DNA from 3 places in the Deinococcus taeanensis genome. Region 2 is predicted to be linked to each of the others. Evidence: riboswitches for the same ligand, from Rfam matches in the RefSeq annotation. Region 2 holds a riboswitch; each other region holds the start of a gene.
The links. Region 2 has a riboswitch for cyclic di-GMP ahead of LAJ19_RS19100 (glycoside hydrolase family 16 protein). Riboswitches for the same ligand answer to the same signal wherever they lie in the genome.
Positions count from the first base shown of each region.

Region 1: it holds a riboswitch for cyclic di-GMP, as region 2 does, so the genes downstream of both, LAJ19_RS10815 (hypothetical protein) here and LAJ19_RS19100 (glycoside hydrolase family 16 protein) in region 2, are expected to answer to the same signal.
Region 3: it holds a riboswitch for cyclic di-GMP, as region 2 does, so the genes downstream of both, LAJ19_RS17895 (glycoside hydrolase family 16 protein) here and LAJ19_RS19100 (glycoside hydrolase family 16 protein) in region 2, are expected to answer to the same signal.

Region 1 is NZ_CP083455.1:2,242,732-2,252,746, reverse strand. It holds gene LAJ19_RS10845 (helix-turn-helix domain-containing protein) at 703-900, shown strand; gene LAJ19_RS10840 (hypothetical protein) at 1,082-2,329, shown strand; gene LAJ19_RS10835 (AAA family ATPase) at 2,320-3,438, shown strand; gene LAJ19_RS10830 (TubC N-terminal docking domain-related protein) at 3,432-3,809, shown strand; gene LAJ19_RS10825 (hypothetical protein) at 4,030-4,998, shown strand; gene LAJ19_RS10820 (hypothetical protein) at 5,207-5,647, shown strand; cyclic di-GMP riboswitch class II at 5,868-5,952, shown strand; gene LAJ19_RS10815 (hypothetical protein) at 6,024-6,488, shown strand; gene LAJ19_RS10810 (hypothetical protein) at 6,582-7,355, shown strand; gene LAJ19_RS10805 (carboxypeptidase regulatory-like domain-containing protein) at 7,744-9,768, shown strand.
Region 2 is NZ_CP083458.1:300,366-310,380, reverse strand. It holds gene LAJ19_RS19110 (alpha-N-arabinofuranosidase) at 1-1,534, opposite strand, end outside; gene LAJ19_RS19105 (hypothetical protein) at 1,913-2,374, opposite strand; cyclic di-GMP riboswitch class I at 2,720-2,794, shown strand; gene LAJ19_RS19100 (glycoside hydrolase family 16 protein) at 2,810-3,994, shown strand; gene LAJ19_RS19095 (hypothetical protein) at 4,080-4,574, opposite strand; gene LAJ19_RS19090 (M-like protein) at 4,787-5,038, opposite strand; gene LAJ19_RS19085 (HD-GYP domain-containing protein) at 5,192-6,178, opposite strand; gene LAJ19_RS19080 (MFS transporter) at 6,416-7,606, opposite strand; gene LAJ19_RS19075 (TetR/AcrR family transcriptional regulator) at 7,670-8,251, shown strand; gene LAJ19_RS19070 (efflux RND transporter permease subunit) at 8,334-10,015, opposite strand, start outside.
Region 3 is NZ_CP083458.1:22,088-32,102, forward strand. It holds gene LAJ19_RS17850 (ABC transporter ATP-binding protein/permease) at 1-456, opposite strand, end outside; gene LAJ19_RS17855 (ABC transporter ATP-binding protein) at 872-1,708, opposite strand; gene LAJ19_RS17860 (FecCD family ABC transporter permease) at 1,705-2,718, opposite strand; gene LAJ19_RS17865 (ABC transporter substrate-binding protein) at 2,715-3,647, opposite strand; gene LAJ19_RS17870 (FecCD family ABC transporter permease) at 3,671-4,648, opposite strand; gene LAJ19_RS17875 (sucrase ferredoxin) at 4,645-5,571, opposite strand; gene LAJ19_RS17880 (hypothetical protein) at 5,573-5,761, opposite strand; gene LAJ19_RS17885 (ABC transporter substrate-binding protein) at 5,758-6,708, opposite strand; gene LAJ19_RS17890 (biliverdin-producing heme oxygenase) at 6,817-7,419, opposite strand; cyclic di-GMP riboswitch class I at 7,781-7,855, shown strand; gene LAJ19_RS17895 (glycoside hydrolase family 16 protein) at 7,868-8,614, shown strand; gene LAJ19_RS17900 (hypothetical protein) at 8,919-9,731, shown strand; gene LAJ19_RS17905 (glycosyltransferase family 2 protein) at 9,728-10,015, shown strand, end outside.

The DNA of each region.
Region 1 (10,015 bases), on a different replicon from region 2:
CACGCCACCCAGCAGGTGCCCGGCTATTTCCACTGGCGGCTGGCGAATGAAAAGCCGCCGGGCATCCTATTGGGAACCCGCAAAACAGAAACCCCGCCAGGGGCGGGGTTTCATGCTTCTGGCTCGGCAGGTTGGGGTCGAACCAACGACCGTCCGATTAACAGGAGGACGCCTTCTCATCCTGATTGAGGATAGCTGGTGCCGGGAGGTGGTAGATATTCCCTGTGGAACGGACTTTTTCTGACAAGCGATATCCCAGAGATCCCTCATGTTTCCTCTCTGTGTTATCTCCTCCCGTCCCGGTTGGGCATGCGTTGGGCACGGAATGGATACGAAGGTTAGTCGCTATGGGAAACAGTTTCAGCGCCTACCCCTTCCGGTGTGAGAGCTCACTTATGAACGTGGACCACGTCTCATTTCAGCTGACGTGTCTCGCTGGTGTTCAGTCGTCAGGGTAATTGTTCACTGCATCTTGTACATGGATGACCATAGACGTACAAGTAGTTGTACTTAACGGGATCGAGCACTACCGTGGATGGGTCAGGAGGTACCAAATAGACCGACCCAAAGCCCATCAATATCAGCAAAAAAACGCAAGCGTGTTCATCCGGCCAAGAACACACACGCTTGCGAGGAAGGAAAGACCAGAGGTGCCACGTCAGCGGCAGCTCAAGCCCTTCACGACCTTTGGGAGGTCGCACTATGACTCTAGCTCACGATAACCCCACCCGCCTTACCCGGAAGCCTGAAGAGGCCGGCCCGATGCTGGGCGTTGGGCGAAACGGCGTGTATGACCTGATCCGCTCCGGGCAGCTGCGCAGTATCCGCGTAGGCCGCAAAATTCTGATTCCCCTGAGCGCCATCGACGACTTTCTGAATGGCTCTGGAGGCGATCAATGAATGCCGCCCGTCAGGACCATGACGGGCGAGGGGATAGAGCTGGAGGTACTTGTCGCCTTTCCGCCCTGTACGCTCTCGCGGTGCTCGACATGCAGCGCCCCGGCAACATCGGCGCTGGCCTGAAGGTGGCTGAGATGCTGATGGCCCGGCCGGGCTTCCGTCCCCGGCATGGCGGTCAGGCATGAAGCTGCGCACCCTTCTTGATGGGGTGAACTTGCCGGACCTGATCGCAGAGCACTGCGGTCCTGAGGCGGTCCGGGGGCTCCACCGTGATCGGGGTGGCGTCATTCGCGACCCCCGGCCCGGCCATACGGAGCACAGCCCCTCCTTCAGTGTGTACCTCAACGCCCAGGGCCGCTGGAAGTGGAAGCGGTTTGGTGGGGACGGTGGGCACGGCAGCGCGTATGACTTCCTGCTGGGCCTGGGCTTCACGTCATTCCAGGCGGCGGAGGAACTGTCCCGCTGGACGGGGGCAGCCCTGGCTCCCTCGGTGCCCGCTCCCAGCGCGGCCCGTGTGCCCCTTGATCCCTTGGTAGAGGCCCGGCACGCCCTGAGCCGCTGCGCGCCGCTTGGTGACGCTGAACAGCACCGCGCCCTGCGCTGGGTGTGTCCCCTGGGCCTGCAGGATGCGGCGGGACGGGCGTTGAAGGAACGTGGGTTGTACGGCTGGCAGGGTCTGCAGGCTGGGCAGCTGATCCGGGACTTCCAGACCCGGGATGGGCGCACCCTCGCGCACGCCGGGGCGCTGGCGTTCTCCCTGCGCGGTCCGGACGGGCGGCCCTGGGGCCTGAAGGTGCGGAATCTCGGCAGCGTGGAGGTGTTGAGAGCGTGCGGTCTGGAGCGGTACGTGTACCGGCTCGGGCGATACGGTTCTCCTGCGTGGTGTTCCCCCAGGTACGGCACCGGGGAAGCGGTGCTGATCGTAGAAGGCGAACTGAACGGCGCGGCGGCGTCCCGGGCGCTCAGTCGAGCGGGGGTGCGGGTGGACGTGCAGGGGCTGGCCGGTGCGAACGGGACGCCTTTCCTGGAGGGCCTGCGGGGCAAGCCGGTGTACGTGTACGCCGATCCGGACGCGCCAGGGGCCGCCTGCGTTGGTCGGGTGGCGAGGATGGCCCGCGCTGCCGGGGCGTCAGCCGTGCGGGTGCTTGCCCCTCTCGCGGACGGGGATTTCTGCGACCTCGCGGGGAAGCTCGACATTCACGCTTTCGGCGCCCTCCTGCACCGCCGGATTGAACGCGCAGACCGCTGGCACCCCCCGGTGACTGGCAATATCGCCCTGCCAGTAAACAACGCCCTCCCACACACGCAAAACGATTCCTGGCAGACTGGCCCTCAGGGGTCAGAGTGGGGGGGTGAGGCGGCCGGGTGGGGCGCCCCCGCGACCACCTGGGGCGGCCCACTGCGGAGCGGGTGGTCGGCGTGGCGTTGAAAGTCATTGACCTGCACGCGCAACTCCGGCGTATTGACTTCCTGGTTCCGGGGCTGATTCCGCTGGGCTACGTCACGTTCCTGGGGGCGCGGGAGGGGGTGGGGAAAACCACACTCATGACGTGCCTCGCGTGGCAGATGACCCGCCCAGACGGGCGGGGGGAGTACCTGGGCCACCCGATCCCGGCCGGCCCGGTGATCTACCTGAACACGGACGCCGCGGACGGTGAGGGCCGGTCCGTTCGCTTCTCGCTCGAGCAGCACCGGGTCGCGTTCCCGGACGGAGACATGCGCGGTCTTGCCCTGCTGGAAAGCACGGGCGCGGGCCTGTCCCTCGAGGAATTTGGGGAGCTGCTGAACATGGCGCGTGGCCTGGGGGCGCGGTGCGTCATCATCGACAGCTTCATGGGCACCTTCCCCGGCATTGACGGGAACAAGCTTCAGGACACCATGCGCCCCATGATCGCCCTGCGCGACTTCGCCGCCCAGACGGGCGCGGCGGTGATCGTGCTCGACCACCTTCCCAAAAAAGCCGCGAACGAGAAAGAGGGCGAGCGGGGCATTATGGGCAGCACTGGCAAGAGTGCCCAGGCGCGCGCCGTGCATCTGCTGACCCGCGTGCCCCCGCGTGAAGTCGAGGGGCGGGACGTGCTCCGGTGGGAAGTCAGAAAGAACAGCTTCGCCCGCAGTGGTCACGCGTTGGGGGTGGAGGTGGAGCGCTGGGCGGATGAACACGGGCAGCCGGCCGGGCTGCGCCTCCTGCCGTGCGACCTGCCCGCCGAAGAGGAACGCGGTGACACCCGCAGCGACCGCGCGAAAGCCGCGGCGGTCGCCGTGTTGACGGAGAAGGCCGGTCTGACGGTGCCTCACGCGGAACTGATCGCCGCGGCCGTCAAGGGCGGGAACGTCCGGGAGCGGGCCGCGCAACAGGCCGTCCGGGAGGCTCTGGCCGCGCTGGGGGCACAGGTGCGGGCCGTCCGGATGGGCGGGCGCGGCGCCCCCCGCGCCTACGTGTATGGCGCCGCAGAGGAAGACGTCAGGATCGTGGACGCACCTCAGGACTTCATGCCGCCCGCCCTGGGTGACCCCGAGGAGGTCTTTACGTGCTAGCGCTCGAACTGCTGCGCGAGCTGGAAGGCCGGGGCGTGCGCCTGGCCATTGACGGGGGGCAGCTGGTGGCCCGCGCCCCCCAGGGGGCGATCACACCGGAGCTTGCCGCGCAACTCAAGGCGCAGAAGGCGGCCCTCATGGCGGCGCTCCAGAATCCAGGCACCACGCCCGCGTCGATGCCGGACGCGCTGGTGCGGCTGATCCAGGCTGCGGTCGGGAATCACCTCAACTTCCCGGCCGTCCTGCCGGGTGGGGTGGTGGCGAACCTGGGCGAGTACGTCCTGTCCAGCGCGGCCCTCTACGCGGCGGGTGTCGAGCCGGCGCGTCAGCTTCAGGCGCTCTGGGCTGCGCGGGGCGCGTGGGCCGCATGACTGCCCCGGCAGACGCGCCCACACGGGTGGGCCTCCTGCTCAACGCCGGTGAAGGAATGTACGTGAGGCGGCGGGGAGAACGGCGCGGTCCAGGTCCGCAGGAAGGGCTGAAGCGGGAAGCCCCGCGCCTGATCACACGCCAGACCGCGGTTCCCTTCACCACTCAGCAGAAACACTCCGCGCGGGCCGCTCGACGCCCCCGCCTGGACGAGGTTCAAGCATGACGCACGGCAAAAATTACGAAACAAACCCCCAGAGCGTCGAACGTGACCCGAGAGGCGCAAATGCCGAGCGGCACGGCATCCTCAGTGAACACGTTCCCCCGGCAGAGCGGGCCGCGTACCTCGCGCACGTCGAGGCGGTGCGCGAATCCAGCGGGGCGCGCGGCTACCTGCAGGAACGCCTCGCGGAGCGGGCCGCTCTTGCCCTGTGGCGGCTCGACCGTCTGGCGCGGTACGAGGCGGCACTGTGCACCTCGGAACAGCGCACGGTCACGCAGGGCCTCGCGGAACGCCGGGAGTACGGGTATGCGGGCGGCATCCTGAAGGCGTTCAACCGCGTTCACCGGATGGTGGGGGAGAGCGCTGAGCACCTCCGGACAGATCCGGCCCTCGCGGAAACGGCGGCAGTGAGCCTGGAAGTCAGCGGGGCGTGCCTGGAGGCGCTGGCCGAAGGCGGAACCGGGGAAGGACTGCCGGCGGAGCTGGCGTTCACTGTGGGGCACCTGCTGAGTGAGTCCCTGCAGCGGGTCGGCGTGACGCCCGGGGAGCTTGTGCGGGCCTTGACGGGCAAGCGCGGGCAGCCGGAGGACCTGACCGCCCTCGAGGCAGGAGACTGGGAATTCGAGCCGGAAGAGCTTCCGGGCCTGGTGCGCCTGTGGCGGGAGCGCCTGCCGGACCTGGGGGCGGTGTGGCTCCAGAGCCTCGCGGGCGGCCAGCGCCGCAAAGCAAGGGAGGTGCGGGCGGCTGTGATGGACGCCCGGCAGATCGAAGCGGACTCCTACGTACTCGCCGCTATGCCGGATGGGGAGACCCTGGCGAAGGTCACGCGCTATGAAGCGCACCTGGAGCGCGTGCTGTACCGGGCCTTGCATGACCTGGAAGCCGCGCGGCGCCAGGGGGAGGGTCTGGAGACCCTAGGGCCGCTCCGGGGTGTACTCGATCACACAAACATCACAGAAGGCATCTGAAAGAGGCGTACTTCTGAGCTGGAGACGGCCAGAAGACGCTGAAGGAAGCTACGAGCATATGGGTTCCGCTGCGGGCTGGGCTCGGCCCGCTCGGACGGATGTCACTCCAGGGGTTGACCCTTGAAGTGCTGTAGACACCCACGCCGGCGGCTTCCGGACCCGGCCCGGCCAGTGGTGGGCCATCTGCCAACCTCAGTAAAATGCTGGCATGGCGACTCCTCCCCCCGGCCTCGATCTTCTGGTCATTGCGGAACACCTCGAGGACGTGACAGGGACTGTCGTGGGCGGGTACGTCTGCATCGAGCGCAGAAACCGGCCCTGGCGGGTCCTGCCGCTCATCGCCGTGGATGAGGACACGCTCACTACTGAGGGTGACTACCGCTACGACCGGAAAACAGGCCAGCCCTTGTTCGAGAGTGAGCAGTTTTCTCTTCACCCCCTGACTCAGGAACGGCTGGAGTATCTGATGATCGCGGAAGCCCTCAAGGCGGCTGAGAAGATCAAAGTGAACGTCCTGACTCCCGAAGAGAAGGAGGAATTTCTGCCCGCTGCGCGGCTCATTCTGGGTCTGGCCACCAGATTGGGTCAGGGTGGACCGTCCCGCCTGTTCAAGGGCCTGCGCACGGCCAGGGATCGTTCCCCGAAGTAAGACCAGTTTGCTCTGGGGCCTTCAGTTCAGAAGGGCAGGAGCCCAAGCGATTGCCAAACCGGACGGGCTTCCGGGAGGATCATTCCGTCTGTGTTAGGCCAGCTAGCGGGAATATTGAAGGGGCGAAGACCCCACGGCTTTATTGATGTCCTGATCCGAGTTGGTAAGAGACTTGTGAGGTCCCGTGGCTATTCTCTAGGTACTTCGATCAGACAAGCTCCTGACGAAGAGATGTGATGATCCTCGCCCCGTAACCCGGGCACCTCAGGCGAGGGGAGCAAGTGGTGCGACCGCCTTTTCGCCCGCTTTACCGTCCGGCACACGGATGGAAAGCACCCTCAACCCTCGGAAGACTGCTTCCGAACAGGAGTATCTGATGCGTAACTTCAAAAGCATTGCCCTGCTGGCCACCCTCGTCCTGAGCAACGTCGCGTTCGCTGTTTCCGATAGCGCCACCCTCACGCTGGTCAACTCTGCCCCTGACACCATCTCGGCTGACAATGCCGATCTGACGTGGGCTGGCGCAGGGGCTACGGCTGCCACTGGCACTGGCACCCTGAACTGGGCCACCGCCGGGGTAAGCACTGGTACTCGTAAAGTGACAGCCACTGTCTCGAATGTCCCCACCTTCGTGAAGTCTCTGACTATCAAGGTCGGTACCGCCACTACTGGCGTTATACTCGATACCACCGCGCCATCAGGTGACATTCTGAGCGGCCTGGCCGCCCAGACCAGCGCTTCCCCCACACTTTCCTACACCGCAGAACTGAGTGATGCTGCCCTGAAAAACGGATTTGCTGCTAACGCGACCATCACCGTCGACTTCACTATCTCTGAGTAATCTCGCTTTTTTCAAGTGAGCTGACCATATAAAGGGCAGTAGAACTCCAAGGTTCTACTGCCCTTTACTTCCACCTTTGAGGGGGTCTCTTCCATGAAGTACTCTTTTTTTCCTCTCCTCCTGTCCACTGGCGCACTTCTCACAACGGCACATGCCTCCACCGCTGTGCAGGGCAGCCTTGCTCGTGACCTCGATGTGAAGCCTGGCCAGGTAATTCAAGTGCCTATCACGCTTAGAAACTCCGGAACCGCCGCAGAAACTGTTCGAGTGAGCATTGAGGATGTACGGGCTCTGCCAGGCACCACCACATATCTCCAACCTGGCCAACTCGACCGAAGCAATGCGCTCTGGATCAAACTGCCTGCAACGCTGGTGACTGTGCCGGCCAACAGCACCAAATCGTTCAATGTCACCATTTCGGTGCCACAAGAGGTCGCGCCTGGGACTCACTGGAGCGCAGTCATCGTGCAACCGGATCGTCAGCCTTCAGCCAGCAAGGGTGGGGTTATTGTCAACACTCGTTACGCCATCAATCTGATTACCACTCTGGCAGGGGGGAATGCGAAAATTCGCTTCGCCAGCCCCAATCTTGAGCGTCAGCCAGAGGGCGTGAACTTGGGCGTGAAGGTTTTCAATGACGGCAATGCTGTCACCTTCCCTCAATACCGTGCCGAGGTTTATGACCCACAAGGCAAACTGGTTGCTCGTAATGAGGTGGGTAAAATCCGCCTTTACCCTGGTGGTGGCGTGCAGCTCAACTTCAACTTCGGCAAACTCACGTCTGGCAAGTACACCTTCTTGGTGATGGCCAACGATGGTGTTAACCCAGTTGTGGGAACGCGGTACAACGTTTCATTGGGGAACTAAGATGCGCTGGAGTGCCCTGGCGCTCTCGCTGCTGCTTTCATCTGGCGCGCAAGCTCTGCGCCTGACAGGCCCTCAGGGCGAGCAGGTCATTAAGGTTGTGGACTCGGTCACCGTGATATTTGAGGTACACAACGACACAGCAGTCCCCTGGAGCGGAACGCCCCAACCGGAGCTTCCAGCAGGATGGCACCTGCTGTTCCCTGTAGAAACACTGACGCTCGCGCCGGGTGAACGGTACACCCTGCTGCTTCCTGTTACAGCGCCTGCCCAAGTGGCGGCGGGGGCGTACGCAGTACATCTGCGAGCCGGAGATCTTCAAGCCAGTGCCATGCTGCGCATTGCGCCGCGTCGTGAAGTGAATGTTCAGACTCTCCCAGGTGCCCGGACCATGATTGACGGTGAGGTCGACATCCAGTACATGCTGGTGAACAGTGGGAATCTGTCCGAGAACCTGACGCTCAGTACAGACCCCGCGGGCCTAAGAGTGAATCCGGCCACCCTGACCCTGGCGCCCGGGGAACGCGCAACCGTCACAGTGAGCGGCACCCTGCCTCGCTCCAAGGCCACTACCCGCCGGATCACTCTGAAGGTGCAGGGACAGGGTGGTCTAACTCGCACAGAGCAGACCACCAGCGCGGCCCTGATCAGTGAATTGCCGGTCGCGGAGCGCGCCCTGACTCTGCGGGGCCAGGTCCGGTTCAGCGTGGGACCTGCGCTGCATACAGAACTTGCCCTGAGCGGCCGTATTCACCCAAAGGTGCCCGGTACGGTCGACCTGTATGCCTCAGACACGACGTGGCGCGCTCGGTACACCACAAAAACCTACACGGTGGCTGCGGGTCACCTGTCGCACCCCGGTCTCTCCCAGCAGGCTGGTACGAGTCTCTTCGGGGTCAGTGGCACCGTCATGGAGGGCCCCTGGCACGCCGACGTAAGTGCGGGTAGCCATGAAGGCGCCTTCGCTGGGGGCATCACCGTACGCTACGTCGGGGCGCAGGCAGGGGCCAGCCTGGGCGTCGTAACCTCCAGGCTTGGCACCACGGTCGCCGCCGACGCTACCGGCCGCTCCGGCCCTGTCCGTGCCTGGGCCGGAGCGGCCATGGACCTGACCACCACCGCGGCCCGCGGCACGATTGGCGTGACGTACCAGAGCCAGACCAACACCGCCACCGTCAGTGGTTCGTACCGCGCGGCCGGGTACCAGGGACAGACAAATGCTGACGTGACCGTGAACGCCGAGATGCGTCACCAGTTCCGCAAGGACCTGAGCGGCACTGTGTCTGGCGTCTACCAGCGGGACCCCATGACGCCCGGCGCATCAGCCATGGTTTCCGTCACTGGTCGCCTGAACGCCCCCAAAGAAAGCGTTGAAGTAAGTGTCAAAGGGATCGGCAGTCAGGTTACGGACGCCCAGGTGCGCTACCAGAAAGCTGCGTGGGACACGCGCCTGAAGTGGTCGTCCGGCACGGCGGTCATGCAGACCAGCACCGTGATCCCCGCCGGGCCCATCACCCTCCGGCCGACGGTGGGCGCCCAGTTGAACCTGCAGGCCAAGACAGTTCGTCCGGTTGTAGGGCTTGGTGCTGATTTTGGAATCCGCAGCGGTGCCGTCAACCTTGGCATTCTCTCGCCCACCTCATCCGGTGCCCCCTGGACTGTAACGGGCAGCCTGAATACGAAAATTCAGCAGGCGGACCTGTCCGTCAGTGGGTCAGTCACCGTCGGGAACGGCCAGAGTCGCCCGCAATGGCGCGCGGTGCTCAGCTACCCGCTCGAACTCATCACCGGCCGCCGTCCTGACGTGGGTCGCCTTGAGGGCCGGCTGCTGCGTCCTGACGGGCAGCCCATCACGGGCTTGCGCCTCCAGGCAGGCGAACTCACCACCATCACGGACGCTACCGGCCGCTTCGTGTTCCCGGACGTGCCGCAGGGCACTGTGCAGCTGAACGTCGTGGAGGGTGACGCAGTGGCGGGCCTGCGCGCCCGGCCCGCCCTGCCTCTCCCCGTTACCATAGTGGGTGGTCAGACAAGCACAGTGACCATTCGCCTCTCGCCTGGCGTCACGGTCCAGGGCCAAGTGGTGCTGGACTGGCCTGCGGCAGGGGAGGTGGCTGGCAAACTGGTGGTTCCTGACGCCCCGGCTCTGGCCAGCCTGGTCGTGCGGCTCAGCGGTCCTGAGGGGTCGTATGAGGCTCGACTGGCTGGGGACGGTACCTTTAAACTCAACAGCGTCCAGCCTGGTACCTATGACCTGCTACTGTCCGTGGACGGCAGCGCCCTCCTCACCACCGCCCGGCTGGTAACTGCCACGCTCACTGTGCCGGAAGACGGCTGGGTCATGGCCGACCTTCACCTTCTGCCGATTACCCAGGAAGTTCAGGTTGAAGAAGGGGGCTCGCTAGAGCTGAAATAGGTAAACATTGCCCCAGGCTCCCCTCTGGACTGCGCTTAGAGACCGGTGCGGAGGGGAGCTTGAATTCGTTGCTCAAGACGTGGTGGCGTCCCAGGGCTTTACAGTGGATGAACTGAAATGGTGCTTCCTGGGCCGCATTCAGGATTTCATGCCTGCCGACTCTGACCTGGAACCTCTCCGCGCCCTGTTTCAGCAGAGCCGCCCCCACTCCTGATTGCCAGTTTGCCAGGAATCACTCGTGGTCGGT
Region 2 (10,015 bases):
ACAGCAGGGTCGTGAACGACAGCGGAGGCAACGTCACCTGCGCCTGGCGGCCCTCCAGCCTGGGCAGCGCCACAGGCTGCGCCGTCACCGCGTCCGGCGCCTCAAAGGAGTTCGCCGCCAGTGGATCCGGGCCGCTCATCTGCCACGCTCCGGTCAATGCCTGGGGCGCCTCGTCCTCCCAGCACAGGGTCACGCGCAGAGGCTGCGTCTGGGAGCGGTTGACCAGGAACGCCGCGCCCTGCCCGGTGGCGTCATCAAAGCTCGCCGACACGTCCAGCATGTTCACGTCGCCGTACCGCGCTGTCGGGTGCACCGGGGAGCGCACCAGGGGATCAAGTGCGCGGCCGCTCGCGTGGCGGCTGAACAGCGTCAGCGGATAGAAGATCGTCTGCCGGAACATCCCGTCCCGCCTCGTCATGACCGGCGCAATCACATTCACGATCTGCGCGATACAGGCGATCTTCACCACGTCCGCCTTGCGCAGGAACGTGTTCAGCCAGGTGGCCACGACCAGCGCGTCCTCCAGGTTGTACACCTCCTCCAGGATATGGGGCGCCTCACTCCAGGCGCCGTCGGCGCCCTTGGCGCGGTACCACACGTTCCATTCGTCCCAGCACAGGAACACGTCCCGTTTCGACCGGTTCTTTGCCTTTGCCACGCGGATTGCGGCGGCCAGCGTGTCGGCGTGCTCATCAAAGTGCAGGCTGCTCGCGAGGTAGGAATCCGTGTCGGTGGGCAGCCCCTCGGTGTTGGACACGGTGGGGTACGGATTGGCGGCGTAGTGATGCATGGAGAAGTAATCGATCTGGTCGTACGCATGTGAAAGCACCGTCATATCCCACTCCGGGTACCCCGCCATGGCCGTGGCCGACGACCCACACGCGATGGTCTTGATCCCGGGGTCCATCCAGCGCATCAGTTTCGCCGCCTGGAACGCCTTGTCGGCGTACGTCTGCGCGTCCATCTGTCCAATCTGCCACGGGCCGTCCATCTCGTTGCCCAGGCACCAGTACTTCACGCCGTACGGCTCGGCCCGGCCGTTCTTCGCGCGCAGGTCGCTGTACAGCGTGCCGGTCGGCAGGTTCATGTATTCCACGAGGTCGGCGGCGTCCTGGATGCTGCCCGTTCCCAGGTTCACGGCCCACATGGGTTCGGTGCCCAGTTCCTCGGCGAACTCCATGAACTCGTGCGGTCCGAACTGGTTCGTCTCGATGGACCGCCACGCCAGCGCCCGCCGGCGGGGCCGCTCCGCTTTCGGGCCGATTCCGTCGGTCCAGCGGTACCCGGACACGAAATTTCCGCCCGGGTAGCGCATGATGCGGTAGTTGGTCTCCTTGAGCGCGGCCATCACGTCCCGCCGCAGGCCCCGTTCGTCGGACAGGGGCGAGTCCGGGTCGTAGATGCCTTCGTAGATGCATCGGCCCATGTGCTCGGCAAACCCGCCGAACAGCAGCGGTGAGATCTCGCCGGTGGTGCGCCCGGTGTGCAGGGCGACACTGGCCTGAACGGGGATGGTGGTCGGCTCAGTCGTCAAGGCAATCAGGTCCTTTTGAGAGGTGAGTGTACGCTTCAGGCGCGGCGCGGGCCGAACCGGTGGGCGAACGCAACGGAGGTGATGTCCACCGCAGGGGTGGACCGGGAACACAGCATCGGACGCCCGCAGCATACAATGTGAGCGTTCACAGTCAAGGGGTGGCGCTCCACAGAAGGCTCGCGGACAGGCGCAGGCCCAGCCAATCTCCGGCCCACCGGATCCTCGGCGCTCCCCGCTGCGACTGTCGTGCCCCTGAGTCACGCTGCCGCGCTCCAAGGTGAACCGGGCCGGATGGGTCCAGCGGCTTAGTTCACCATGCGGCTGCGCTGCCTTGACTGTGCTCGTCAAGCTGGCGTGTCAGTTGCCCGGGCTGTGTCCTCAATGGGAAGGAACGTCCGGGCAGACCGGCAGATCTGCCAGCAGGCGGGTCAGGAGACGCTGCGTTCCGAGCAGCAGGTCCTCCTCCGGCAGGACCACGTCCTGCAGGGTGCGTGCGCAGGTGTACGGCGACGGGTGCAGATTCAGTTCCGGGAGGTTCACTTCCCGGTCCGCCAGAATCAGGGCGGCCATGACTCTGGTGGCGCGGGGGCCGGCGGCGTCCGCCTGCACCAGCACATTGAGGTACGTGCCACACCCGTCGGCGGCCAGCTGCACCCCGGCGTCCTGCAGAAGGGTGCGGATGGTGTTCTCAACAGCGCGCGTGGACCACGTCTGACGGCTGGTGTTCACCGTGGTGCCGTGAATACAGGTGTCCTGAGGCCACGCCGCTCGCACCGGCGCCGCCGGTTGTGCGCCGGTCATCTGCAGGCTGAGCAGTGTGAGGGCAAGCGTCCGCTTCATCGCCCTCAGGGTATGCCGGTGGTCCGGCACGGCTGAGGAGCCAGCTTGCTTTCTGAGCGCCAGCTTCATGTTGGCTGTCATCGTTTGAAGCTCGTGACAGTCGCGTGTGGCCGCCTGGTCTTAATACTCGGGGCTTATTGGAGGGCACAGGGGGTGGTGGCTCCCAGATGGCATGAGTGAAAAAGTGTGTCTGCGAGGAGGTTTTTTGCGGATGAGCAGAACCTGGATTTATGAACCCTTTATATGACTGAAATTAAGCGTTTTGAGACGCTTGTTGTGTAAGGCCTTTGTCATTAAGATCCTCTTAAGGTACAGCCATCGATGAGCCCACGGGGGTTCATCCCGCCACCGAAACGGCAAACCCGTCGCAAGACGGGGACGCAAAGCTCCGGAACCCATGAGGTTGGCCGAGCCACCGAAAGAAGGGAGAACCCCATGCTGCAGATCACCACCCTGAAAACCATTGCCCTGGCTGCCGTCACCTCCGCCCTTCTGGCCGCCTGCTCCACCACCTCCAGCCCCGACGCCCCCGCTGCCGAACCTGCCGCCGCCGCCGACCAGACCGTGCAGACCCAGGCCGTGACCGGCAGCTGGCGCGACGACTTCACCACGCTCGACACCACCCGCTGGTCCGTGTCGGGAGGCAGCTGGACGCCCTTCTGGGCCCGCGACGGCCTGACCGGCCTGTGGAACACCCAGAACGTCACCGTCAAAGACGGCTACCTCGTCATGAAACTCGACGTGACGGCCGGTCTCCTCGCCAGCGGCGCCGAGGTCGCCACCAGCGCCCAGTACGGCTACGGGACCTACGAAGCCCGGGTGCGCGCCGCGAGCAGCAGCGCCGACCCGTCCGTCGCCGGGACCGGCAGCAGCGGCAACATCAGCGCCTTTTTCAACTACGTCAACAATTCCGAAACGGAAATCGACCACGAGATCGAAGGTCAGAACCCCACCACCGACTGGATGGGCGCCTGGCAGACCACCGCCCGCCACGACTACGGCACCGGCGGCGCGGGCGGCGCCAACCTCACGCAGGCCTTCCACACGTACCGCTGGGACTGGAGCGCCACCAAAATCGATTTCTACATAGACGGCGTGCTGAAACGCACCACGACCGGCGTCCTTCCCAGCGCGGCCGCGCACCTGATGCTGAACCTGTGGCCCACCAACTCCACCGGGTGGGGCGGCGTGGCCTCCCTCGGTACCTCGTACATGCTCGTGGATTACGTGAGCTTCACCCCTGCTGGCGCGGCCGACACGACCGGCACCACGCCCGTGGTGAGCGCCCCCACCGACGACACCGCTGCGGGCGCCGTGGCGTTCACGAAAGCTGCGCCGGCCCAGGGCACGCTGAGCAGCGCGGACACCCGCGACTGGTTCAGCTTCACCAGCACCGACGCAGGCGGCCTGAGCACCGTGTCGGTCGCCACCGACTGGAACAGCGATCTGGAAATCTACGCTGCGGACGGCGCCACCCTGCTGGGCAGCAGCCGCAGGAGCAAAGCCAGCACCGACAGCGTCACCCTGACACTGAAACCCAATACCACGTACTACGCCCGGGTCGTGTGGTCGAGCCGCGCCCCCGCCTACACCCTGAGTGCCACCGGCGCCGTGCGCTGAACCCCGCTCAGCACGCCGCCGCCCGCCAGTTTCAGGCGGGCGGCGGCGTGCTGGGTTCGTGGCGTTCCGGACCCAGGTGGACCCGTCAGCGAATAATCTCAATCTCGGACATGGACGTGGACGTGCTCTCAACCCGCTGCTTGCGCAGGTCGTTCACGTCCCGTTCGTCCAGGGCGTGCTGCGCCATCACGATCGTCTGGCACAGCAGCATCACGGACGCACTCACGCTGGCCGACAGGGCCCGCGTGTCCCGCTCGCCAATCACCACGCCCTGCCGGCCGTCCGTGAGGAGCAGCACCGTGGGCCCGACCAGCAACCCCGCGGCGTCCGGACCGGTCCAGGTGCGGGCGCGGCTGTTCATCAGTTCCTCGCGCCACAGCAGTGTGCCGCCGCGAGGCTCGCCGGTTCCCTGCGGCTGATCGTGCGGGGGGGCGTGTGGCGTCAGGGTGGCAATCACGCCAGTGACCACGCCGCCCTGATCCCGTTCCAGGGCCGTCAGGTGCGTGATTACCGCGTCACGCGCCGTCTCGCCGCGCTGCCACGCTTCAATCACGTTGAGCGCCTGTTCAGTGTCGTTCACGGTCCACCTCCGGCTCACTATAGGCCGACCAGATGGGAAACAGTGCAGGGCGGCGCGCGCCTTCCCGGGCCTCCGGGGGCAGCACGAGGGCCGTGAACCGGGCAGGGCCGCGGGGCCGGCCCGCTGAGCTGCGTAAAGAAAGGCGCCGCGGGGCGCCTCTCTCCCTACATCAGGGGCTCAGCTCCGGTACGGAGCGCTTTCCTTCAGGGCAATCAGGTGTCCTCTGAGGTGTCGTGGCCGGGGGTGGTGCTCGCCGGGTCGCTGGTGATCATGCTTCCGTTGGAGGCCACGTCCTGCTTGTCGAGGCCGTGTTCGGTGTAGCCGTCAGCGACGGTCGCTTCAGCGTCGGCGTCCTGGACAGCGTCGCGGTGCTCATCGGTGCGGCCCATGAACTGCAGGTCCACGTTCCGGACATTCTCTTCCGTCAGCGGCGGCGTGCCGGTCTTGTTCTTGTCGTCGGACATGCCTCACCCTACCGGGAGCGCGCAGGCGCCTGAGTGAGCTTTCCCTAAACCGGGCGCCACCATTGCCCACCCGTTCGCTGACAGGCGCAGGGGCGCCACGCCGGGCGGCTGACGGTGATCAGGCCGGACGTCTGCGGCGCTGAACGTACCGGGTCACGCGGCGTGAGGCCGGAACAACGACACGAACGCGTCGACGACGTGCGGGTCGAACTGACGGCCGCGCTGCGCGCGGAGTTCCTTCAGGGCGTCGTCGTGCGTCCAGGCGGACTTGTACGGGCGTTCACTGATCAGGGCGTCATACACGTCGCAGACCGTGAAGATTCTTGCGAGCAGCGGAATGCGCTCCCCGGCGAGCCGGTCGGGGTAGCCCGAGCCGTCCCAGCGTTCGTGATGGTGGCGGATCACGTCCAGCGCTGCGCGGGCCAGAGTGGGAATGCGGGAGGCGATGGCGTGCCCATTGTGGGCGTGCGTCTGCATCAGGGCCCACTCGGCAGGGTCCAGCCGGCCGGGCTTGCACAGCACGGCGTCCGGGATGGTCAGTTTGCCCAGGTCGTGCAGGCTGGCGCCGTGCTTGAGTTCGTTGAGGGTCACGCCACTGAGGCCCAGGGCGGTGCCCAGCTGATGGCTGAGGTCCATCACGCGGACCGTGTGCCCGGACGTTTCCAGGTCCCGGGCTTCCAGGGCGATCCCCAGGCCCAGCAGGCCGCCCTCCAGTGTGTCCTGCAGGGCCCGGTTGAGCGTTTCAAGCTCTTGCTGGGCACGTTTGAGTTCGGTGATGTCGGCGATCACCGCGACCACTGAGGTGGCGGGCGCGTTCTGAGGCGGAAGCAGCGACACGCGTGAGCGGGACCAGACGATCTCGCCGTCGGCGCGGACGTAGCGCTTTTCCAGCACGGCGGCGTGCGCTTCACCGTGAATGACGCGGCTGAGCGCTTCGAGCGTGCGCGCCACGTCGTCCGGGTGCGTGACGTCGAGGACACTGACGCCGGTCAGAGCGGCGCGTGAGCGGCCGAAGAACTCGGCGCCGCTGGGGTTGATCTGGAGGATGGTTCCGTCAAAGGCGATTTCCAGCAGGCCGGCGCCGGCGTGTTCAAAAAGCGCCTGCGGGTCGGCAGGGGTGACAGGATGGGTCTGGGTCATACGCGGAGCCTCCGGAAGAACGGTGCACTGGGGCCGACACGCGCCGCACCCTGCTTCATGGATTCCTCATGGTGACAGGCGGCCCGTCACATAACCCTCACCTGCACGGGCCCGGGTGCACCGTCTGACTGGCCGCGCCGGAGTCGAACCTCCGGGAAACGAGGCCGCTGAGGTGTGAAAAGAACCTGGAGCGCTCCGCAGGGCCTCAGGACTGTCACGGGTCTCTGACAGGCCCGGTCAGGGCAACGGCAGTTCCGGGCGGCCGCGGAGGTGAGGCGCGCGCCGCGCGGCGTGGCTGGCCGCCGCGGCCAGCAGCCCCAGGGCCAGGGTCAGCCACGCCAGCGGCTGCGCGCCCAGGCCGGGCAACAGGGCGCTGCCCAGCCACGAACCAAAACTGATGCCCAGATACACCACGCTGGAGTTCAGGGCGAGCATCAGGCCGCGTTCGCTGGGGTTCAGGTGAATCAGGCGGGCCTGCTGGGGGGCCTGAAACATCTGCCCGAACAAGGACATGGCGGCGAAGGCGGCGGCGCCCGCTGCGGGCGTGTGCGGCAGGGTCAGCAGAGCGACGGCGACCAGGATGCTGCCGGTCAGACTGAGGGTGAGGGTCCGGGCGTGACCGTACCGGGCGGTCAGCGGGCCGGCAACGCTGTTGCCGACGATCCCGGCCATGCCAAAAGCCAGCAGGGTCAGGGAAATCCAGGGGCCGGCGCTGCCGAAACGGTCGGCGAGGTAGCTGCTGGTCACGCCGTACACCACGAAGACCGCCGCGAGCTGCAGCAGACTTGCGCCCAGGGCGGGCCGCACGCCAGGGGAGAGCAGCGCGCGTCGGTAAAGGGCGGGGGTGACGCGTGAGCCGCCGGGAACGGCGGGAACCAGACGCGCGATCAGCAGGGCGGTCAGCGCGGCCAGGGCGGCGAGGGCAAGCAGGGTGCCGCGCCACCCGAGGACCGGACCGAGCGCTGCGGCCAGAGGAACGCCCAGGACGGAGGAGAAGCTGAACCCGGCGAAGACGGTGGCCAGCGCCTGGGGCTGCTGGTTGGGCTCAACGAGCTGGCTGCCGGTGGCTGAAGCGACTGGGCCGATCATGGCGGCGCCCACGGCGACCAGGGCGCGGGTAAGAAGCAGGGCCGGGAAGCTGGGGGCGAACGCACCGGCGATCAGGCCGGTGGCGAGGACGGCGAGGCCGGTCAGAAGCAGGCGTTTGCGGGGCCAGTGGCCGGCGGCGCTCTGAACGAGCAGCGCGGCGACGGCGAAGGTCAGCGCGAAGGCCGTGACGAGCAGACCGGTCTGCACGGCAGGAATGTGGAAGGTGTGGCTGATGGGCAGGCTGAGGCCGACGACGGACAGGGCGGCGGTTCCCAGGGTGAAGTATGCGAGGGCCAGGGTGAACAGGGCCGGAGCAGGTTTCGGAACGCCGCGTAACATAATGGAATTCAATACGAGACGTCACGTAATGTCAAGCCGCCGCGCACCTATACTGAACGGCACATGCCGCCCGGCCGACCCCGCAACCACGCCCATTCCGACGCTGCACGCCAGGCCGCCTTCGAGCTGCTGCGCGAACACGGCTACGCCGCCATCACCATGGAAGCCGTTGCCGACCGCACCGGCATCTCCAAGCAGACCCTCTACCGCCGCTGGAAGCACAAACGCGCCCTGATTCTCGATGCGTTCGCCGAACAGGCCGATCTTCTGCCCGAACTGCCCGACACCGGCACCTTCTCCGGTGACCTGCAGGCCCTGCTGCGCGCCACCTTCGCCACCCTGCGCGGCGAATGCGGCGTCACCAACCGCGCGCTCGTCACCGAAGCCCTTCAGGACCCCGAATTCCTGACCGAACTTCGCGAACGCCACCTCAGCCGTCGCCGCCGCCAGATCACCACCCTCCTGCACCGGCACGCTGAGCAGGGCGCCCTCCTCACGCCCCCCACCGACACCCTCGTGGACCTCATCCTCGGGCCGGTCTGGTACCGGCTCCTGCTGCACAGCGGCCCCATGGACGACCAGGCGGCCGACGAACTCGCCGGCCTCCTCGTGCGCCTCGCCCAGCCCCCCAGCCCGCCCGGGTGAGCGGTGTGGCGGCGCGCCGACCAACCCGACAGACCTGGAGGGCTGGCCTGAACCAGGGCCGAGCCAGCCCGGCGGGCAGGGCTCAGTCGCCGGCGCCCACGGCGGCGCCCGGCGCGGGCGGCACGTCCGGATGCACGCGCCGGCGTTCAAACTGCCAGAACACGCTCGGCACCACGTAGAAGGTCAGGAGCGTCGACGTAATCACGCCGCCCAGAATGACGATGCCCAGGCCCCGGCGGAACTCTGCCCCCTCACCCTGACCCACGATCAGCGGAACGCTGATCACCAGCACGGTCAGGGTGGTCATCAGGATCGGCCGGAAGCGCAACTCTGCCGCCTCGACGAGCGCCTCACGCAGCGGCAGGCTGCGGGCCCGCTCCGTGACGAACTCGAGGTACAGAATGGCGTTCTTGGTCGACAGGCCCAGCAGGATGACCATCCCCAGCACCGTGATCACGTCCAGGTTCACCCCAAAAAGATTCAGGGTCCACAGGGCGCCCACCACAGCGATGGGAATCGGCAGCTGCAGGTAGACCGGGTACCGGAACGAGTTGAACTGACTGCCCAGCACCAGGTACGTGAGCAGAATCGCCACCACCATCAGAATCGGCCCGTAGAACACGAGGTCCCCGGTCAGGCCTGCGCTGCCGAACGAACTGGCGTTTCCGAGCGTCACGCCGCCCCGGAGCAGCCCGGCGGCCTCGACGCGCTGAACGAGGGTCTGCTGGTAGGCAAAGGGGTTGGGCCCGCCCCTGACGAGGTTGATGTTCAGCGTGGCCGTGTACGCCTTGTTCAGGCGGGTGAGTGTCGCGGGCGCCTGGGACAGCTCGAAGGCGCCCAGCTGCGACAGGCTCAGGTTCGCGCCGAGCGCCTGAGAGTACACCGTCTGGTCGAGCAGGCTCTGCTCACTGCTGATCAATGCCGGATCCAGCCGCACCACGATGTCCACGCTGCGGTCCCCGTCGCGGACGCTGCCCGCCACCGTGCCGTCGTTGTACGTGCGCAGCGCCTGGGCCACGTCGCTGGCACTCAGGCCGGTTCCGGCCAGGCGGGTGGTGTCCGGCAGGAAGGTCCGTTCCTGCCGGGTGGCGCTGAGGCTGCTGTTCACGCTGAGCAGCTTCGGGTCCTGCGAGAGCAGGCGCACCACCGCGCGGTTGCGTTCCACCAGCGTCACCTGATCCGGCGCGGTCAGCGCCAGCGAGATGTCTGCGCTGCCGCCCGGCCCGTTCTGCTGCGTGGCGACGCGCAGCTCACTGCCGGGCACGCCCGCCGCAATGGGGGTGAGCGCCCGCGTGTACCGCGCGACCAGGTCCTCAATGGGCGCGCGCTCGGTTTTGGGAATCAACGTCACGCTCAGGGCGGCCTTGTTCGCGTTGGCGCCACTGACCGCGTTGCCGGACCCCACACTCGTCTCCACGAGCTTCACTTCCGGCCGGGCGAGCAGCGCGTCTTCCAGCAGAGCCGTGACGCGGTTCGTGACCCCCAGGTCCGTGCCGGTGGGCAGGCTGAGATCCACGGTCAGGATGCCGCTGTCGGTCTTCGGCGTAAACGCGAAACCCACCCCGCGCAGGGCCAGCGGCGCGCTGAGCAGGAATAGCAGCGCTGTCAGCATGACCAGCCACGGCCGGCGCAGCGCCACCGTGAGGCTGCGGGCGTAGGCGCTCGCCGTGCGCTGCAGGGCGCCGTTCACCACGCCGTGCAGGGTGCCGGTCAGGGCTTCCAGAACCGCCAGCGCGGCGCCCAGCACGAACCGCGCGCCGGCCA
Region 3 (10,015 bases), 140 kb from region 2:
GGGCAGGTAGCGCGCGAACAGGGGGGTCAGGCGCGGACCCAGTTCCGCGGACAGCGCCAGCAGGTCCGCCGTCCTCCGCCCGGCCAGCGCCACAGGCCCCAGTGCCAGCGCGGCGTCCGTCAGGCGTTCGCGCCACGTCCGGACGGCGCGCGCCGCGAACGCCTGCGTCAGGGTGTCGCGCGTGGCGGCGGTGGCGGCCCTCAGCCCCAACCCCAGCGCCACACTCCAGTACGGCGGGGTCATGGGCGCGGGCCCGCGCAGCAGCGCCGCCATCCACTCGGCCGCCTGCACGAACGCCAGCGCGGTGCCCAGGGCGCCCAGGAGGCTCAGACCAGCACTCAGGGCCAGGGAGGCGGGGGCGCCCGGAACAGCCGCAAGAAAACGCAGGGGGCCGGAGGAACGCGCCGGCCGCCCTGGCTGGAAGGAAGGTGGAGGTGCCGGGGAGGCAGCGGTCATGGCCACAGCCTGCGCGTCCCCGTCCGGTCTTGCGAGGGGCGCGCGTCCTGATCTTCACATCCGGCCCCCCCGGGCCTGAAGCTGATCTTCAGACTTGGGCCAAGCCGCGGCCGCCCCGCTCCGGCGAAGCGTTCTGGGCTGACCCTTACGTCAGTTCAAGGTTCGCTGATGCTCCACTGAAGCTCCGCTCCACGAACCCTGAACGCTGCCGTCATCAGCGCCTGCACCCGGCACGCCAGACTGCGGGCATGACCCTGATCTTCGCGCTGTCCGCCATCGCCGTTCCCCTGCTGGTCCTGCCCGTGCTGTATCCGAACCGGGAACAGGGGCAACGTGAATAAGCGCGGCGCGAGGCGTGGAGCGGGGCACCTGAGTCACAGGTGCCCCGCTTCCCTTGGCTCCTGGAAGTCCTGTTTCAGGGGGTAGGGCGGGTCAGAGCGTAGGGAATCACGTGCGGCCGCCCGGTGTCCGGGTCGGGCAGCAGGTGAGCGCGCAGGCCGAACACGTCACGCAGCAGGTCGTGGGTCAGGATCTCCCCGGACGGCCCGTGCGCGTACACCTGACCGCCTTTCATGGCGATCAGCTCATCGCTGTAACGCGCCGCCTGGTTCAGGTCATGCAGCACCATGACGACCGTCTTGCCCTGCTCACGGTTCAGGCGCTGGGCAAGGTGCAGGACCTCCAGCTGATGCGACGGGTCCAGGTACGTGGTCGGCTCATCGAGCAGCAGGATGTCGGTCTGCTGCGCCAGGCTCATGGCGATCCACGCCCGCTGACGCTGCCCGCCACTCAGGGCGTCGAGCGGCCTCGACGCGAAGACGCGCATGCCGGTCTGGTCCAGCGCCCACGCCACCGCCTCGCGGTCTTCCGGCCGGCGCACCGGAAAGCGGCCCTGGTGCGGGTGACGGCCGAACCACACGAGTTCCTCCACGCTCAGACCTTCCGGCGCGGTGGGCCCCTGCGGCAGAATCGCGAGGCGCCGCGCCACCTCGCGGCTGGGCAGGGCGTGCAGCGCCTGTCCGTACAGTTCGATCAATCCGCCGCCCGCCGGCAGCAGCCGCGCCAGGGCGCGCAGCAGGGTGCTTTTCCCGCAGCCGTTCGGGCCGATGATGGCCGTGACCCGCCCGCCGGCAAGGCGCAGGTCGAGACCGGGAATGATCACGCTCTGCCCGTAGGCAAGTTTCAGGCCCTGTGTGGCCAGCGGGGCCGCGCCTGGCGGAACGTCGGGGAGGGGAGTCTTGATTGGCGTCACGGTGATTTCCTCAGCAGGTACAGAAAGTAGGGGGCGCCCACCAGGGTCGTGAAGATCCCGGCCGGCACCTCCAGGGGCGGCAGCAGCGCGCGGCCCAGCGTGTCCGCGGTGAGCACCAGCAGCGCGCCCAGCAGCATGGAGACCGGCAGGGTCCGTGCGTGGCGGGCCCCCACGAGCAGCCGCGCCACGTGTGGCGCGAGCAGCCCCACGAAGCCCAGGATGCCCGCCCCGGTGACGGCCGCGCCGGCCAGGGCCACGCCCACCCCCAGGGTCAGGAGCCGGGCGGGGTTCACGCGGGCGCCCAGTCCCGTGGCGACGTCCTCCCCGAGATTCAGGATGTCCAGGGTGCGGCTCAGCAGCAGCGCGCCGGGCAGCAGGATCAGCGCCCAGGGCAGGACCCGGGTCAGGCGCGTGATGTCCGCGCCGTACACGGTGCCGGTCAGGAACGTCAGCGCGCTGCCCAGGCCGTCGGGCGCGCGCACCAGCACCAGCTGCTGCGCCGCGCCCAGCGCGGCCGCAACGGCCACACCCACCAGGGCCAGCCGCACGGGGTGCAGCGCGCCGCTGCGTTCGCGGGCCATCAGCAGCACCAGCCCGAACCCGGCCCAGGCTCCCGCCAGCGCGGCCCACGGCAGGCCGCCGGGCGGTGAAGCGGGCCACGCCAGCAGAAAGACAGTTGCGGCCAGGCCCGCGCCGGCGCCGACACCAATCAGGTCGGGCGAGGCGAGCGGGTTGCGGATCACGCCCTGCATGATCGTGCCGCTCGCCGCGAACATCGCGCCGCACAGCAGGGCCACTCCCACCCGCGGCGCGCGCAGGTCCAGCACCAGCTGACGTGTCAGGGCGTCCCCACTGCCGGTCAGGGCCGCGAGCACGTCCGCCGCGGGTGTGGGCACGGCGCCCAGACCCAGGGCCAGGACGGCGCTGACCACGCACAGGGCCAGCAGCGCGGCCCCCACCAGAACGGCGCGGATTCCGGTGAAGCGCGGCCGGGCGGCAGGCAGGGTCACGGCTGGTACTTGAAAGTCGCGTTGGGCGCGGCGTCCTGCAGGAAGCGGCTCTCGATGGTCTGCGCGACCATGAGCTTCAGGGCGGTGGGGCCGCGCCCGCGGGTCCAGTCATCACGGTTGAAGGTGTACACGCGGCCGCGCTTCACGGCCGGCAGCTTCTGCCACAGGGGGCTCTTCGCCCAGGTGTCGGTGACGGGCGTCTCGTCGGGCGCAGTGAACAGCACCAGGGTCTGCGGTTGCAGCGCCACCAGACCTTCCAGGCTCAGTTCGTACTGCGTCTGCCCGTCCTTGACCGGCATCTGGTTTTTCCGGCCCACGGCCTCCAGGAAGCTGCCGGCGAAGCTGCCGCTCGTGTGGACCGTCAGCGAGGTGGGGGTCACGACCCCGGCCAGGAACGCCGGGGCGTTCGTTTTTGTGAACGCCCGCGCCTTGGCGATCAGGGACCGCTGGTCGGCCAGCAGCTGCCGCGCCGCGGCCTCGCGGCCCACCAGCCGGCCGATCATCAGGGTCTGCTCGTTCAGCTGTTCCAGGTCCGCGCGGCGGCTGGGGAACACCGCGGTCGGGGCCACGCGGCCCAGGGCGGGCGCGGTGTCCTTGTGCACCAGGGTGTCCGCGAGGATCAGGTCCGGGCGCAGCGCCGCGATGCCTTCCAGGCTCGGCTGGGCGCGGCTGCCGGTGGTGACGACGCCGCCCACCTTGGGTTTCAGGTAGGGCGGCGCGCCGCGGTCGCCGCCCTGTGTGCCCAGGGCCGCGCCGACCGGCCGGACCCCCAGGGCCAGCAGGGTATCGACGTAGGAGTACTCGAGCGCCACGACGCGTCTGGCCGGTGCGGGCAGGGTCAGGGTACCGCGGTCGTGGGTGACGGTCACGCTGGCGGCGGTGGCGGTGGCGGCCAGGGCCGCGGCGGTCATCATCAGGGGGGTCTTCATGGCGTCTCCAGGAGGAAGGGATTTCAGCGGCGCCCGACGCGGCGGGCGAGCAGGACGAAAAACGGGGAGCCGGCGGCGGCCACCAGGATGCCCACCGGGGTTTCGGCCGGGCGGTCCACGAGGCGGGCCGCCGTGTCGGCCAGAGTGAGGAACGTGCCGCCCAGCAGGGCCGCCAGGGGCAGGCTCAGGCGGTGGTCCGTGCCGCCCAGGGCGCGCGCGGCGTGCGGGATAACCAGCCCCACGAACCCGATCGGGCCGACCACGCTGACCGACGCGGCGGCCAGCAGGACGCCCAGGGCGGTGACGAGCGTCCGGTCGCGTTCGGTGCGGGCGCCCAGACTGCGCGCCACGTCCTCACCCAGCGTGAGCACGTTCACGCGCGCCGCGATGATCAGCGCGCCCGCCAGTCCGGCACCCAGCCAGGGTGCCACCTGCGCCAGCTGCTCCCAGGTGCGACCGGCCAGTGAACCGGACAGCGCGAACAGCGCGCCCTGGGCACGGTCCTCGAACAGCAATTGTACGGCGCGGGTGGCCGCGGCGGTCAGGGACGCCACAGCCACGCCGGCCAGCGCCAGGCGCAGGGGCGTCACGCCGATGGACCGGGCCGCGCCGTAGGCGGCGGCGGCGGCCAGCACGCCGCCGAGGAACGCGGCCGGAACGAACAGTGCCGCGGGCGCCGCCGGGTAGAACACCACCATGAGCAGGATGGCGAGGGCGCCGCCGGCCTCAACACCCAGCACGCCCGGGTCGGCCAGGGGGTTGCGGGTCACGCCCTGCAGCAGCAGGCCCGACACGGCCAGCGCCGCGCCCGCCAGCAGCGCCACCAGGGTGCGCGGCAGCCGCAGCGTATGAATCACGAGGCTGTTGACACTGTCGTCGGGCCGCAGCAGCAGGCGGGCCGACTCGGTCAGGGGAATGTCCGTGGCGCCCAGCGCCAGGGAGAGCAGCGCCGCGAACACCAGGGTGAAGGCGGCCAGTCCGAACGCAAGCGGGCGCTTCACAGGCGCGTCACGTTGCCCAGCTGGTACTGCGCGACCACGCTTTGATCGGGTTTGTGGCTGGAGCCGGGCAGGTGCAGGGGCGGCGCTGGAAACACCGGCGCATGGTACACCTGCTCGCGGCCCTGCCAGCGGACCTGCAAGGTGACCTCCTGGCCGTGGACCTGCGCCCGGCGCTCGGCACTCAGCCAGTCCCAGCCGTGCTGCACCAGGAGGTGCCGGTCGAGCACCTGCGCCAGGGGGGGCAGGCCCGCGTACCCGCGCAGGTGACCGGCAACCTCGGCGAGGCTCACCTCGCGGCGCGCCACCTGCACGGCCAGGTCCGGCGTCAGGTGGGCCCACAGCAGCCCGGAGGGCAGGTCCACGGCGGTCGCGGCAAAACGGTGACCGCCGAAGTGCCCGGTCCGCCAGCTGCGCACGCCCGAGGCGCTCAGCGCCTGGTGGACCGGCACGCCGTAGCGGCCGCAGGCGGCGTCCACGGTGCCGTGCGTGCACACGTGCAGGTCAGCGCCGTCTGCTGGGCCGGGCGCGACCTGCCACGCGCTGAGCCGGGCCGGTTCAAGCAGGGTGTCGTGCAGGCCGCGGGCCCATTCACTCTGCGGCAGGCCAGACTGGTAGTCGCGCCGGCGGTAGCCTCCGCCGGCCCGGACGTAATGCCGCACGCGCAGCGGCGCGCCGCGTTCGGCGGGGGCACTCATCAACAGGCCGAACCCGGCGCCGCTGGCTTCCACCTTCTCGCGCAGCGCCGCGAACAGCGCCTGCTGCGCGGGGGTCCAGGCGTCGACCTGCCTCAGCTGCGCCCAGACGGGGATGTCCAGTTCCAGCACGGTCACTTCCGCCCAGTGCGGCGCCGTGCCGATCGGGTCCTCGCCTGCAGCGCGGGACAGGTCGGCGCACAGGCTCAGGGCGGGGGGGGCGGCCGTCACGTCAGTGCCGTCCCAGCAGGGCGCTGAGCGGGTTGCCGGGGGTCCAGGTGCGGTCGTTCAGGGCGTCCGCCCGGCCCGCCGTCACGAACGGCAGCTGCTGCCACGGGGCGTGCGCGCCGGTCTGCGCGCGGCATTTGTGCGCGTGGGCGCCACCCGGCGTCAGCAGCGCCAGGGGGGTCGGGCGCGTCACTTCATTTTCTCCAGAATCAGTTTCGTCAGGGCGGCGCTGTCACGCAGGGAGACCAGCGGGCCGGACCATGGGCTGATCGCTTCGGGGCTGTACACCACGGCGCGGTCTTTCAGGCGCTGACCGACCGGGCTTTGCAGGAAGGCGTCCGCGCCGTTGTACTGCCCGCCGGGCGGGAAGACGATGACCAGGGTGTCTTTGCCCAGGCCGAGCAGGGCTTCGTCACTGATCACCGAGGCGACGCCCAGTGTGGAGGCGCTGGCTTTCAGGCCGTCTTTGAAGCCCAGGGCGCGCACGTCCTCGATCAGGCGGGTTTTGGTGTACAGGTAGTTCGTGCCGCCCTGGAAGGGGGAGACCACGACGGCCTTGGGGTACTTGCGGAACACGCCGGCGGCCTGCAGCGTGCGGGCGCCGGCGCGGTTGGTGTCGGCCACCTGCTTGATGAGTTTCTCTGCCTGTTCCTGCCGGCCGAACACGCGGGCCAGGTCGCGCAGGTTGCTTTTCCAGTAGCCGGCGCGGTCCTCGCGGTACCCGACCGTGGGGGCGATGCGGCTGAGCTTGTCGTAGTTACCGTTGCCGTTCCAGGTGAGGCGCACGATCAGGTCGGGTTTGAGGCTCAGGATGGTTTCCAGGTTCGGTTGAATCCAGTTGCCCACGAAGCGGGCGCCGCTGAGGTTGCCGCGCGCGAGGAAGGTGCCCCGGATGCGCTCGGGTTTCAGGTGCCCGTCGGCGGTGAGGTCCGTCGGGGCGATCATGGAGCTGCCGATGCCCACGATGCGGTCGCTCAGGCCCAGCGCGTAGATCCACCCCAGCGCTTCTTCGTCCAGGACCACGAGGCGCCTGGCATCGGCCTTGATCTGTGTCGTGCCTTCGTCGTGCTTGAGGGTAAGGGTCTGGGCGAGGGCGCTGCTGCACAGGAGCAGGCTGCTGAGGAGGGCGGTGCGTTTCATGCGGCTCACCCTAATTAAGCTGACTGGATTAGTCAAGTTTAAACGGCCCAGCTCGACGGGGGCGATGGACCTCCAGAGAGGGGCGCTCAGTGCGCGCGTCGCGCTGGCTCAGAACGATCCGGCCGCGTCCTGCGCTGACAGGGTTTCAAACAGAATGAACGTCTGCTGCGCCGCCCTCACCGCGTCGTGCACAAACCGCGCCGGATCCTCGGCTGCGTTGTAGCGGCTTTCGAGCAGCCTCCCAAACGTCCGCCACCGCGGTCCGACCGGCTGCCCATCACTGCCGTAAAAGTGCAGCGCCGCGTCCGGAAACCCCGCGGCGCGCAGGTGCCGGCTCACAACCTGACCGCCCAGCGCCGAGCCTTCAAGCACGTACGCTGCGCCCCACGCTGCCGCCTCGCTCGTCACGTGGTCGCCTCCGTGCGGCAGGGGCGGCGTCACACGGTGCCCCAGCGCCACGAGATCACGCTGCAGTCCCGGCAGGCGGGACTGGGTGGACACCGCCAGCGCCGCCCAGCCGTCGGGGGACAGGGCCGCCCGCAGCCTCCCGGCAATCACCGGCTCCAGCGCGCTGTGCAGTGCGCAGTTCACGCCCAGCACTGCCGCGTACCGCTCCGGCGTGAGGCCGGGAGTCATCAGGTTGACGGCGCGTTCGGCGCGCTGATGATGCCGCGTGGTCTGTTCTTTCAGCGCGCCCAGGACGGACGGCATCACCGGACCCGTTCAGCCTGGCAGAAGCCGGCCCGGCCCGGCCCGGTGCCCACTGGACCACAAGCGCTGGCCGCAGGCCGCGGAGGAAAGCAGGGCAGGGTGCAGGTCATGGACCTGCTCAGCCTAGCAGTGCCCACCAGTCTGATGGCACGCCGTGAAGGGCGCATGAACATCAGGACCGCTGCCCTTGCCGGCACGGTATGAATAGCAGAGCCCTCCTGGTCGTGCTTTCGCTCACCAGTGGTACCGGAAGTGAGCCTCGGGCGCAGACCCGTCTCCAAGGGCGGTGAGAATCCTGACAGAACAGATGTGATTCTCTTCATGTCAGGTTCAGGCTTCGTGCGTGAAGCGCTGCTCCTCCACCGGAAAAAGGCAAACCCGTCGCAAGGCGGGGACGCAAAGTCACGGGGCCCACAGGGTCGGCCGGACCACCACAAGGAGAAGGACCATGCTACGCCGAAGCCTCCTGACTGCTCTGTTTGCCCTCAGCCTCCCGGTGTCCGCGGGACACGCCGCGCCCGGCCCCTGGGTGGAGTCCTTCACCCAGGGCACCCTGGACCGCTGGGTGGTGTCCAACTGGCGGGGCTTCTGGGCCGGTGGAACGCTCGACGGTGCATTCAGCGCCCAGAACGTGAAGGTGCTGCAGGGCGGGCAACTGCAGCTGCGCCTGAAAGTGCAGCGCTGCGGCGGCCGCTGGTGCGCGCAGGCCGCAGCGCTGCAGTCACGGCAGAAGTTCGGTTTCGGACGCTACACGGTGAGAATGCGCGCCGCGAGTGACAGTGGGGATCCCCGCCGTGCGGGCCGGGCGCGCCCGGGCAACATCAGTGCGGCCTTCAGCTTCCTGGACGACAGCCGCACTGAGATTGACGTGGAGATCGAAGGGCACCGTTCACGGCAGATCAATACGGCGGCCTGGCAGGGACTGGAACGCAAGTCGTTCGCGCTCGTCACCCATCCGCAGGGCACCGACCTCGCGACCGGCTTTCACACGTACACCTGGGACTGGCAGCGGGATCACCTGGCCTTCTCGGTAGATGGCCGCGAGGTGTGGCGCACGCGGGAGCACGTTCCGCAGGATCCGGCGCACCTGATGCTCAATGTGTGGCCTACCGACGATTCGAAGTGGGGTGGGCAGGCCACCCCGGGCGAGGTGTTCATGCTGGTGGACGAAGTGAAATTTGAGCCTTCACTGTAAATTTCTCATTTTTATCATTAAGATTGCAGCTATTCCACATCCATTCGGGTCTCTTTTTCATCATGCACCCACGATGAAACGCGCCAGCAACCCTGAAATCACCTGAAAGGGCCTGGACACCACCCGCGAATTCTGCGACTACACCGACACTAACCTGCTCTTTAGACCATGGAGGCGCACCCGTTTGGGGGCACTGAGCTCCGGGTGCGCCCGTTATCGTACCGACACAGGCGCGCCTGCACACCACTGAACTTCTAGTGGTGCCAGTCGCCGTCCAATTCCCGTACAGAACCCACAGGAGACTATGGAACTGCTGTTTGCATTACGGCTGCGGCTGACAATTTTCGCACTACTGACCGGCGCAGCCCTGATGCTCGCCTGGCCAGCGAGCTCCACCCTGGCGGCCCTGCTGGTCGCCCTCACCGCCGCCGGTCCCTGGCTGCCCTGGACCTGGAGCTGGCTTGCCGGCGTCGTCGTGGCCGGCCTGTGGACCGTGACCCGCCTGGATGCCGGCGCGGCCGACCTCACCACCTTTGGCGGGGCCGCCCTGCTGCTCCTCGCCGCCTGGACGGCCCGGCAGGTCATCCTGCCCGCCGTGGGCGCCCACCGTATGCTGCGCGCCCAGGGCGCCCTGCTCTCCGGCAGCAGCGCCGAACACCCGGTCACGGGTCTGCCGAACCTCGCCCTGGCCCGCCTGAGTCACCGCATGCTGCGCGCCTCCTACGTGCGCCGCGGCACCGCCGGTACCCTGCTGGGCGTCACCGTCCTGAACCACGAACCCCTGGCCGCCATGCTGGAACCCGGCGAGCTCGACGCCGCCCAGCGCCGCCTGTCCGATCAGCTGCTCACGCAGCTGCGCGCCAGCGACTGGGTGTTCCACGTGCAGGAAGACCGGTTCCTCGTGTACGCCGAAACGGAACCCGGTCATGAACTGGCCCTGGCGCGCCGTGTGGCCGGGCAGCTGCACGTACCGCGCCTGGAGATCTGCGTTCAGATCAACCCGCTGGCCGAAACCGCCAGCTTCGAAGAAGCCATGGACACCCTGTTCGCGTCTGCGCCGGTCACTGCGGAACTCCCGGCCAACGGCAGCCCCCCCACCGTTCCGCCGCAGCCGTGACTGCTCTCGACGCGGTGCTGATATTCCTGCTGGTGCTGCTGCTGCTGCGCGGCGCACTGGTTATTATTCTGGCCGCCGCGCACGTCCTGCGTCCCCGCCCCGAGAACGCTGAACTCCCCGAAGTCACCGTCATGATCGCGGCCTACAACGAGGAGGTGGGGCTGGAACGCACCGTGCAGTCCGTCCTCGCCGACCCGAGCGCGCACGTGTCCGTCATCGTCGTGGACGACGGCTCACGTGACGCCACACCCCGCATCGGCGCCCGCCTCGCCGCCGAGGACCCC